2 regions of the Pullulanibacillus sp. KACC 23026 genome follow, and region 1 is predicted to be linked to the other one. Evidence: predicted binding sites of a transcription regulator. Region 1 holds the regulator's gene; the other holds the start of a gene.
The links. Region 1 encodes LexA, which represses DNA repair genes until DNA is damaged. Its sites were predicted from a motif close to CGAACATATGTTCG; they were not measured.

Region 2: uvrB (excinuclease ABC subunit UvrB) is a predicted target of LexA. The motif match lies at 2,571-2,584, and genes of this name have one in related genera.

What each region holds. Positions count from the first base shown of each region.
Region 1 is NZ_CP119107.1:3,302,798-3,307,737, reverse strand. Features, by position in the region: gene glnA (type I glutamate--ammonia ligase) at 1-197, shown strand, start outside; gene PU629_RS15405 (DUF4183 domain-containing protein) at 650-943, opposite strand; gene PU629_RS15400 (DUF4183 domain-containing protein) at 959-1,462, opposite strand; gene lexA (transcriptional repressor LexA) at 2,148-2,768, opposite strand; gene yneA (cell division suppressor protein YneA) at 2,936-3,283, shown strand; gene PU629_RS15385 (DUF896 domain-containing protein) at 3,475-3,708, shown strand; gene sirA (sporulation inhibitor of replication protein SirA) at 4,202-4,660, shown strand; gene PU629_RS15375 (YneF family protein) at 4,800-4,940, shown strand, end outside.
Region 2 is NZ_CP119107.1:999,954-1,004,893, reverse strand. Features, by position in the region: gene uvrA (excinuclease ABC subunit UvrA) at 1-428, opposite strand, end outside; gene uvrB (excinuclease ABC subunit UvrB) at 434-2,413, opposite strand; gene PU629_RS04340 (PDZ domain-containing protein) at 3,125-4,318, opposite strand; gene PU629_RS04335 (S41 family peptidase) at 4,598-4,940, opposite strand, start outside.

The DNA of each region.
Region 1 (4,940 bases):
GTGAAGCAGCTGGGATTAATGACCTTCCAAGCACTTTGAAAGAAGCGCTCGAAGTCATGACAGCTGACGAAGTGATCACCAAAGCACTCGGGTCTCACGCCCTTAGCCATTTCGTTGAAGCTAAGGAAATTGAGTGGGATATGTTCCGCACTCAAGTCCATCCTTGGGAGCGCGAGCAGTACATGAGCTTGTATTAATAGCAGGACCCCTTGATACCATTGGTGTTAAGGGGATTTTCTTTTGTGGGTGGAAATTATTTTTTTGTAATGAAGCAGGAGCACCCACGAAACAGCACCCTAAAAAATGCCAGGATAGGATTCAAATTTTCTCCTAGCTCCCTTTACTTACCATTTTTTTCTAGAGGGGAATAAAGAGAAATCAGCGATGATCCTCCATGGAAACGAAAGACTGAATCACTTTGTAGTGGCTCTTATTTAATTCCGATCCGTATGTATGGTGAGAGAGAAAGGGAGCCAGTCGCTCCCTCCTACACGATTTTTAACTTTATCGAGATCCTCAGACGGTGACAGTAAGGAAAGTTACAAACAAGGCATCACAGAGCAAATGGCTTATCTATTTTTGGAACTTTCTCGGTGAATTTCTAGTGGCCATCATGGCTAATTAAGGATGCGTTTGCGCTTTAAAATAATTAGAAGTTGTAGACGAGATTGAGGACAATTGGGTCGCCTGGATCCAAAGTAGCACCATCAGTAATTGTTAAGTCTGATGATGTAACAGCGGATACACCGTTTTCTTGCGGTTGTCCGTTAATAAAAAGTGTAAGATTTGCAAAGCTTGTGTTGAAGGCAGTGATCGAAGCGCCGCTGTCATCTACAAATGCAGTGGCTGCAATGACTAGATCAGAACCTGTAACAGTCCCAGCACTAGCAGGAGCATAGTATTTATATGATTTTAGGTTAGGGGGAATAAGCGAAGCTGCCATGGTTATCACCTCCTTTCATAAAGTATTAGTCATAACAAATTCCAATGAAATCGGATCATCCTTATCTAGAATGGAGCCGTTTTTAATAGTGAGTTGGAAAGGATCAACAGAACCAACGCCGTTTTGTTGAATGACTCCGTTTATATACAAATTGAAGTATTGATATAACTTAGGAAACGCCTCAATGGGCGTTCCATCATCATCTACAAACGAATTTACAGAAATTATTAAGTCCGATCCTAAAATTGTTCCATTAGAAACTTTCGAAAAATATTTTTGTGAAGTCAACATGATAGTGGGAATAGGCGGGGGTTCTTTGCAGCAATAGAAATTATTATTAAATGAGATGTAAATATTATTAAATGAATGATCGACTTCAATGGTTTTTTGATATTTCGAATCTTTTATTACATAGCTAATTCCATCTTGGATCTCTCGGGTGTCGTTTAATTTGTTGCCCTCTCTAGTATTCTGTAATTTTTTTATTGCCTTTTGTAAATCCTTTTCATGATTCTCCATTTATTTCACCACCCATCCATTTAAACTTATTCCGATGTAAAATCACATACACCTTCTCCTTTCTTCGATAAGGTATGCCGTTTTCTATTCCCTTGTATAGTAAAATTCCCTCATGGCATGCGCCAATTTTAATGGTTTATTAGAACCAAATACTTAACAACTAAAAGGGGGCCCATAGATCTAATGAGTTTGTCAGTAGTCAGCAGAGGCACTTGTATGAGTGGAGATAGTTTCATATGTCGATTTTTGAGGAAACGCTAAAGTTGGGAGAGGGAGATTGAGAGGGTTTAAAAGATCGTGCCTCTTATATAAAGGAGAAATATCTTGAACGTTTAATACTCCGACAAAAACTTAAAGAGGAATGATTGAACCACTAAGAGGCTGGGACAGGCGTAGTTTACGAATAGAAAAAACCGAACTTATTCACAGATTAACGTGATGGGTTCGGTTTTTCATTTATAAGTTAAGTCAATTATGAAACGCTCGTCAAAATACGTCGCTTTCCTCGGGCACGGCCCAAGCCTCCTCAGCAAGAAAAACGCTTGCTTGCGGGGTCTTCGGACACGTGCTGTTCCCGCAGGGGTCTCCGTATTTTGACTACGCCTTCTATTTGCTTCTGTACGTATAAACATTTAGTGTTCAGAGTTTAAGTCAGCTAATTTAGTTTTGTCCCAGCCTCTTACATTTAATGAATCTCTCGGATAACACCGACTACTTTTCCTAGAATCGTACAGGTTGGTACAAGAATAGGTGCCATAAAAGGATTCTCGGGTTGAAGACGAATATGGTCTTTTTCTTTGAAAAAACGTTTAACGGTGGCTTCATCCTCTTCGGTCATCGCAACAATAATATCGCCGTTATTTGCGGTATTCTGCTGCCTCACGACCACCTTATCTCCATCAAGAATGCCGGCATTAATCATACTTTCCCCAACCACATTTAGAATAAAAGCCTCTTCATGACCTACCATGTTGACAGGAACAGGATAGTAATCTTCAACATTTTCAATAGCTGTAATCGGCTCACCAGCTGTCACTCGTCCAACAATCGGCAGCATCAGACTGTCTTCCCCTTGTGTACGCGGTAAGTCTTGCCCGGGCTGTATTAATTCAATAGCGCGAGGCTTAGTTGGATCGCGCCGAATGATTCCCTTTTTCTCTAATCGCGATAAATGGCCGTGTACGGTTGAACTAGAAGCTAAGCCGACGGCATCTCCAATTTCTCGTACTGATGGTGGGTAGCCCTTTTTATCTACTTCGCTTCGAATAAAATCAACGATCGCTTGTTGCCGTTTTGATAATTCCATCCCATGTCCCTCCTAAGCTCCTCGTTCCCCAAACATTCGTTCTCTATTAAAAGTATAGCATGCTCCCATATAAGGTGCAAACATTCGTTCGAAAAGAACGCTTGACACGAACGTGTATTCCTATTATTATATAAAGCGAACATACATTCGTTGCAGGGGGATTTTAAATGGAACACTCACCATCACTATCCAAATCACATTCTTATTCGGTCTTATATATAGTTTTTATCGGTTTAATTGTAGCGTGTATTGCTTTTACAGTGCACGATTTGAAACAATCAGATGCCAGTCATTCCGCATCAATAAAGGTCCAACGTGGTGATACGCTTTGGTCATTAAGCGAGAAATATAAAGGGAAAATGTCTGCCGCACAATTTATGTCATGGGTGGAAACGAACAATCAATTACATAATCGTGATCAAATTAAAGCTGGACAAACCCTGCTGATTCCAACCGATCAGAATGAACCCGGTGGCACTGCAAATCAGATTGCGGGTGCAGGGGTGCCTCACTAAAAGCAGAGGACTTGAACATCTCTTTTTAATACGTTAAGCTTATGTCATTCATTTTTGAAACTAAATGGCTGCCGTCGGTGTAGTTAGGAGTCAAACGTCATGGCTTTTTTCTAAAAGCTTCTTGCTATTTTTCGTGTGTTAAGAAGCAATAAAGTTTATGGAAGCAGCCTACTGTTTAAAGGAGAGTAATAATGCTAGAGAAAGAAAAGCTTGCCCGTATATCAGAACTATCAAGAAAATCAAAGTCGGAAGGGTTGACACCTGCAGAGAAAAAAGAACAGGCTCATTTGCGTCAAGCCTATTTAGAAGCATTCCGTTCGGGTTTTAAAGATCATTTGCATACCATCAAAGTCGTTGATCCTAATGGGGACGATGTCACACCGCTCAAATTAAAGCAATCCAAGGAACGGAGAAGTAAGCACTAGAATCGATTTGTTTGGACTTACTCTTGTTGAGGATTGTTCAAATGGGGGGAGCCCCTATTAAGTAAATGATCTTAAAGAGACCCTGTCATGATGGGTCTTTTTTAGTCTATATCCGAGAACAGAATCGGTTGATTTGAACAGGAGGCTAGCCGCAAAAGTTCGCTCAAAGTAGCCTTTACAGAAACCATTGCCTAATTAATAGGCAGAAGGTATTCGTGCCGATTCGCGAAAGTCGGTGAATCGCAAGCAAATCAGATGATCTTTTGAAAGCATCAGAAGGACAACTCCTGAGTCTAGCAGCAGGTGGTTTGCGGCTTTAGTAAAGGAGCTCACTCCCATACCGCGCGACCAAAATTCTAAGCGAACATTCTGAATCGGTAAAATCTGTGTCAGTGTGACAAAATATAGTAGGTGTTTCTTCTTCTCATTCGACAGCTTTTTCAGAGGGTCTTGTCTATAATATGGACAAACACTGTGAGTCGGAGGGATGGCTATGAGGCATTATGATATTTTTATTATAAAAGAAGAGGTCCGAGAGGCGTATACTGGAAAAGAAGCTTTGCTAGCTCAATTGTTTTCAGAGGCGTTTCATACCACCGATCCGAATGAGCGATGTCAGCTTGAGAAACAAATCGACTTTATTACCGAGACTATTCCTGTCTTTCGAATGGAAAGTCTGCTAAAGCGCCGTTTAAAGGAGCAGATCGGCTATACCAGTTTAGCTGGAGAGCAGGTTATTATGCTAGAGTCGAACCATCAGGAAAGCCATTCACGTCTAGAGATTAAAGAACGGCAATTAACTTTAAAAAGCAGCGGAAGCTTATTGACGGAGACGTTATTGTTTGAAGTATGTCGTTCCATTCAGCCTGACTTTTTTGCAGTCGACCGCACTGGAGAGCGTAGCGGCTGGCTTCGCGCGACGAAAAAGCATTTGATTAAGAAAGTAAAATAAGCAGTCATGATTTGTGAAAAGACGCTTCTGAATAGAGTTGTACTTCATTCATTGATAGTGTAAACTTAGATAGGATTATTATAATAACTACAAAGATTATGCGCATCGTTGTGGGATTAAAGGAGGATGGAAGATACTCATGGTTTGGTTATATATTGTAATTGGAATCGTAGGCGTCATTCTTGGCGTAGTGTTAGGATTCTTTATAGCACGTAAATACATGATGGATTACTTGAAGAAAAATCCGCCAATTAATGAAAATATGCTTCGCGTCATGATG
Region 2 (4,940 bases), 2.3 Mb from region 1:
TCCATGAGCCGGTCCACCATCTGTTCAATCGTTTGGGAAGTGATTTCTATCCCGTGCTCTGGACAGACTGGGCGACCGATCCGGGCATAAAGGAGCCGTAAATAATCGTAGATCTCTGTAACGGTTCCAACCGTTGACCGGGGATTTCGACTTGTTGTTTTTTGATCAATCGAAATCGCAGGTGACAGTCCCTCTATTGCATCCACATCCGGTTTATCCATTTGACCAAGGAATTGCCGGGCATAAGCGGAGAGGGATTCTACATACCGGCGCTGACCTTCTGCATAGATGGTATCAAATGCCAGCGATGATTTTCCCGAACCGGATAAGCCAGTTAAAACAACCAATTTGTCTCGAGGAATAGTCACATCCACATTTTTCAGATTGTGCTCTCTTGCCCCTTTGACAATAATATTTTCTATTGCCATTCCGTTCATCCTTCCGCTTTTAATTCCAACAAGATATCACGAAGTTCAGCTGCTTTTTCAAAATCAAGTGCTTTAGCCGCCTCTTTCATGTCACGCTCAAGATTAGCAATGACCTTCTGCTTTTCTTTACCTTTTAACTTACTGTAGTCCACTTGTACGGCTTTGTCCTGTTCAACCTCTGCTTCCGATACACGTGTGGCACGAATGACATCCCGGATATCCTTTACAATGGTCTGCGGGGTTATCCCGTGCTCTTTATTATAAGCCTCCTGAATCTCACGACGGCGCTGCGTTTCCTTTATCGCGATCTCCATGGATTGGGTGATTTTATCCGCGTACATAATGACCTGGCCGTTAGCATTACGAGCGGCACGTCCAATGGTTTGAATGAGTGAACGCTCAGATCGGAGAAATCCTTCCTTATCCGCATCCAAAATAGCTACAAGAGAAACTTCAGGAATATCTAATCCTTCACGTAAAAGGTTGATCCCAACGAGAACATCAAACACACCCATTCTTAAGTCGCGAATGATTTCAATTCGTTCAAGTGTTTTGATCTCCGAGTGTAAATAAGAAACCTTCACACCCATTTCAGCGAGATAATCCGTAAGATTCTCAGACATTTTCTTCGTAAGCGTGGTAACCAAAACGCGTTCATTTTTCTTAACACGCTGATTAATTTCTCCCAGCAGGTCATCAATTTGCCCTTCAATAGGACGAACCTCAATTGGCGGATCCAACAAACCAGTCGGACGAATGATTTGTTCAACCATTGTCGGACAATGGGAGGCTTCATAAGGACCTGGTGTGGCTGAGACATACACAATTTGAGAAATGTGTTCTTCAAATTCCTCAAATCGAAGCGGTCGATTATCTTTGGCCGAAGGAAGACGAAAACCATGTTCGACCAGCACCCCTTTACGCGCCTGGTCTCCGTTATACATCCCTCTTATTTGTGGAATGGTCACATGCGATTCATCTACAATGATTAGGAAATCTTTAGGAAAATAATCCAGCAGCGTATAAGGTGTCGCGCCTGCTTCGCGCAGTGTCAAATGCCGGGAATAATTTTCAATTCCTGAACAGAAACCCATCTCCTGCATCATCTCAAGATCGTAATTGGTCCGCGATTCAAGGCGCTGAGCCTCGAGCAGCTTCCCTTCGTCTCTTAACTCCTTTAAACGGTCTTGAAGTTCCGCTTCAATTCGCTTAATGGCAACCTTCATTTTCTCCTCACCGGTTACGAAGTGAGAAGCTGGAAAAATCACAATATGATCACGCTCGGCAATAATTTCCCCCGTCAAAGCATCGATCTCCGTAATTCGATCCACTTCATCTCCAAAAAACTCCACTCTCACACAATGCTCATCACGTGAAGCTGGAAAGATCTCAACAATATCCCCGCGCACACGAAACTTTCCGCGTATAAAATTAATGTCATTGCGTTCATATTGGTTATCGACCAAATCTCTAAGAAGCTGATCGCGCTCCTTTTCCATCCCTTGTCGAATCGAGATCATATGCGCCCCATATTCTTCAGGAGAACCTAAGCCGTAAATGCAGGAGACGCTCGCTATAATGATGACATCATCCCGTTCAAACAGAGAACTGGTAGCTGAGTGGCGTAGCTTATCAATTTCATCATTGATGCTGGCATCCTTTTCAATAAATGTATCAGTATGTGGAATATAAGCTTCTGGTTGATAGTAGTCGTAATAGCTTACAAAATATTCCACCGCGTTATTCGGAAAAAACTCCTTGAATTCGCTGTAAAGCTGACCGGCAAGCGTCTTATTATGAGCAATAATAAGCGTTGGTTTATTAATTTCTTTTATCACATTAGACATCGTAAACGTCTTTCCTGTACCTGTTGCTCCAAGAAGCGTTTGATGCCGTGTTCCTGCCTTAATGCCCTCCACTAAAGCCTTAATCGCTTTCGGCTGATCGCCTTGAGGTTGATATTTGGAAACAAGTTCAAAGCCCATTCCTTTATGACCTCCATATTTCTCGAATCTATATAATTAAGCATCCTGGTCTTAGATATTCATTCAGTAAATGAGTCATACTTAATGCGCTAAGTGTTTTTATTATCAGTTTTCTTTATAAGTATAACATAGGTACTCTTAAAACACCTAAAATAAGCGAACAAACATTCCTGTTTTTTTGTTATGTGAATGTGTCACCTCTATTGAAATTGACGATTAGTGTTTCCTCGTTTCGCTCAACTGAAATAGGCGTAACGGCATTTCCTTATTTCGGCATTTCAGCCCTGTTTAGCGGAGGTTAGCGTATTCTCGTTACGCCTTTCAGAATTAGGTGTAGCGACAGTCCCTTATTTCGGCATTCCGGCCCCATTCGCGGGCGGTTAGCGTATTCTCGTTACGCTCAATCGAAATAGGCGTAACGACAGTCCGTTATTTGGTCATTCCGGCCCCATTCGCGGGCGGATAGCGTATTCTCGTTACGCTCAATCGAAATAGGCGTAACGTCAATCCGTTATATCGGCATTCAAGCCCCGTTTAGCGGAGGTTAGCGTATTCTCGTTACGCTCAATCGAAATAGGCGTAACGTCAGTCCGTTATTTCAGCATTCTGGCCCGATTCGCGGAGGTTAGCGCATCCTTGTTACTCTAACCCTAACAAAAAAAACAGCCAAAACTCTGGGAAGAGCTTTAGCTGCTTTCAGGATTTAGTCTCTCAAGCGAGTCCATCAAAGGCTTTTGTCCTTTTGGATGGTTCAAGAAAAAGAAATCCGATTTGGTGAAGATCATTTTCGTGGGTCATCCCTTTTACAAAGCGGATTTCCCCCTCTTCATCAATCACATCAATTTTACAATAGGCAAGATTAAGGTGAAGGGCTTCATAGAATTCCTGTTCAGAAGTGACAGCTTTTCCATTAACACTGACAATAACTTCACCGATCTTAACGTCCATGGTTGCTGCCGGTGTTCCCGGGATAACCCCGACAACACGCAATCCATTCGAAACATCCGTAAAGTGAAAAGGGCTGTTATCCAATAAATAATAATGACAAAGCACTAGTCCGAGCCGACTTAAAATGCCAAATATAGCAGCCGAGAGCAATAAAGGTGTTGATAGATAAAAATAACTGACTGCAACCAAAATAGCAAGGATGACACCTGTTACTATCACCCATAATCCTGAAAGTCGAATCGCCTTTTTGGGCAAAGCATACGTAATTAATTGTTGAACGCCGACACCAATTGGGAACAGCACGATGGAAAAAGACGTCCCTTGTGCGAGCGGCCACCAGCCCATACGCTGGAGGTGCCCGCTTACAGGAAGCAGGAAGAGAAAGGGCAATATCCACATATGACTCGCTTCATGTGCGCCAACGCATTTCCCTCGTTTACTATTAATAAGTCTTGGTGAAGAATGGCGCCAGCCCCATACATAGAGAAGAACACCTTCCATTAACGCACCAATAGCAAGAAAGACTCCTAAATCCCAAAGCCACTTCGATTGGATATCGTGGATCCATGAACCTAGCCAACCGCTGTGACCTCCCAAATGAAAGTATGGAAAAAAATAAGTAAGGATCATCGCTAGACCAACTGCGAGCAGAGGTGACAAATATCGAAACTGCAAGCTAAGCATCGTAATAATATAAGATAGGGTTAACAAAATCACGATTCCAGTAGGTAGAGCAACCCCTATTCCCATCATTAGTATTGACCCAATAAGACCAATCAAAAGCGATGGCCCTATTGCATACCACACTTCATTGAATGTCCCATATACCTTTAGGCCGAACGAACGTCTTTCTCGTCGAACACGCTGAAGCCCTAATAATAACAGCCCTAATATGAATAGGTAAGTTAACGGTTGAAAAAAGATACTTTCCAAAAATCTTAATACCTCGATCATCATGCTGGTCCCCCGATTTTATTTCATTCTATAAGTCAGTTTTTAAAGGATGTCTGGACTTTACCTATATCATTCGTCGTCATGGTGACCATTTACCAACTACTCAAATGGTTTTCCTAATGTCTATTATAAGCCCTTTAACACTCAGAAACAGTATTTTAATACAGAAAAAGGACGTTCCTATCTAAATAAAAAAATCCGCACGTAGAACGTACGGATAGAATTCGACATTTGTTACTAAAAATCCTTTAATTTCTATCTGACAAGGATGAGCTCGCTTAATCACTCACCTGTTACGACTTTTAAAGCTTCTTGAAGCTGAAGATCATTTTTCGGATCATTAACGGCTTTCATGACACTGTCTTCAAGTGAACTCGCGGTTTTAGCGTCAATCACACCTGTAACAGGAAGCTGATTCGTCTTTTGGAAGGCAGAAACAGCTGTCTCAGTCGACGCATCATAATAGCCATCGACGCGGCCGGGATCAAAGCCCACGCCTTTTAACATTTTTTGTGCATCGGCAATTTGATCATTTGTTGTATTTGGCTTTAACGTCTGATCATCCTTCAAATTAATCGGAGTGGTAAAGAAATAATCCGGTTCTTGTATTTTAATCGTCGGCTGG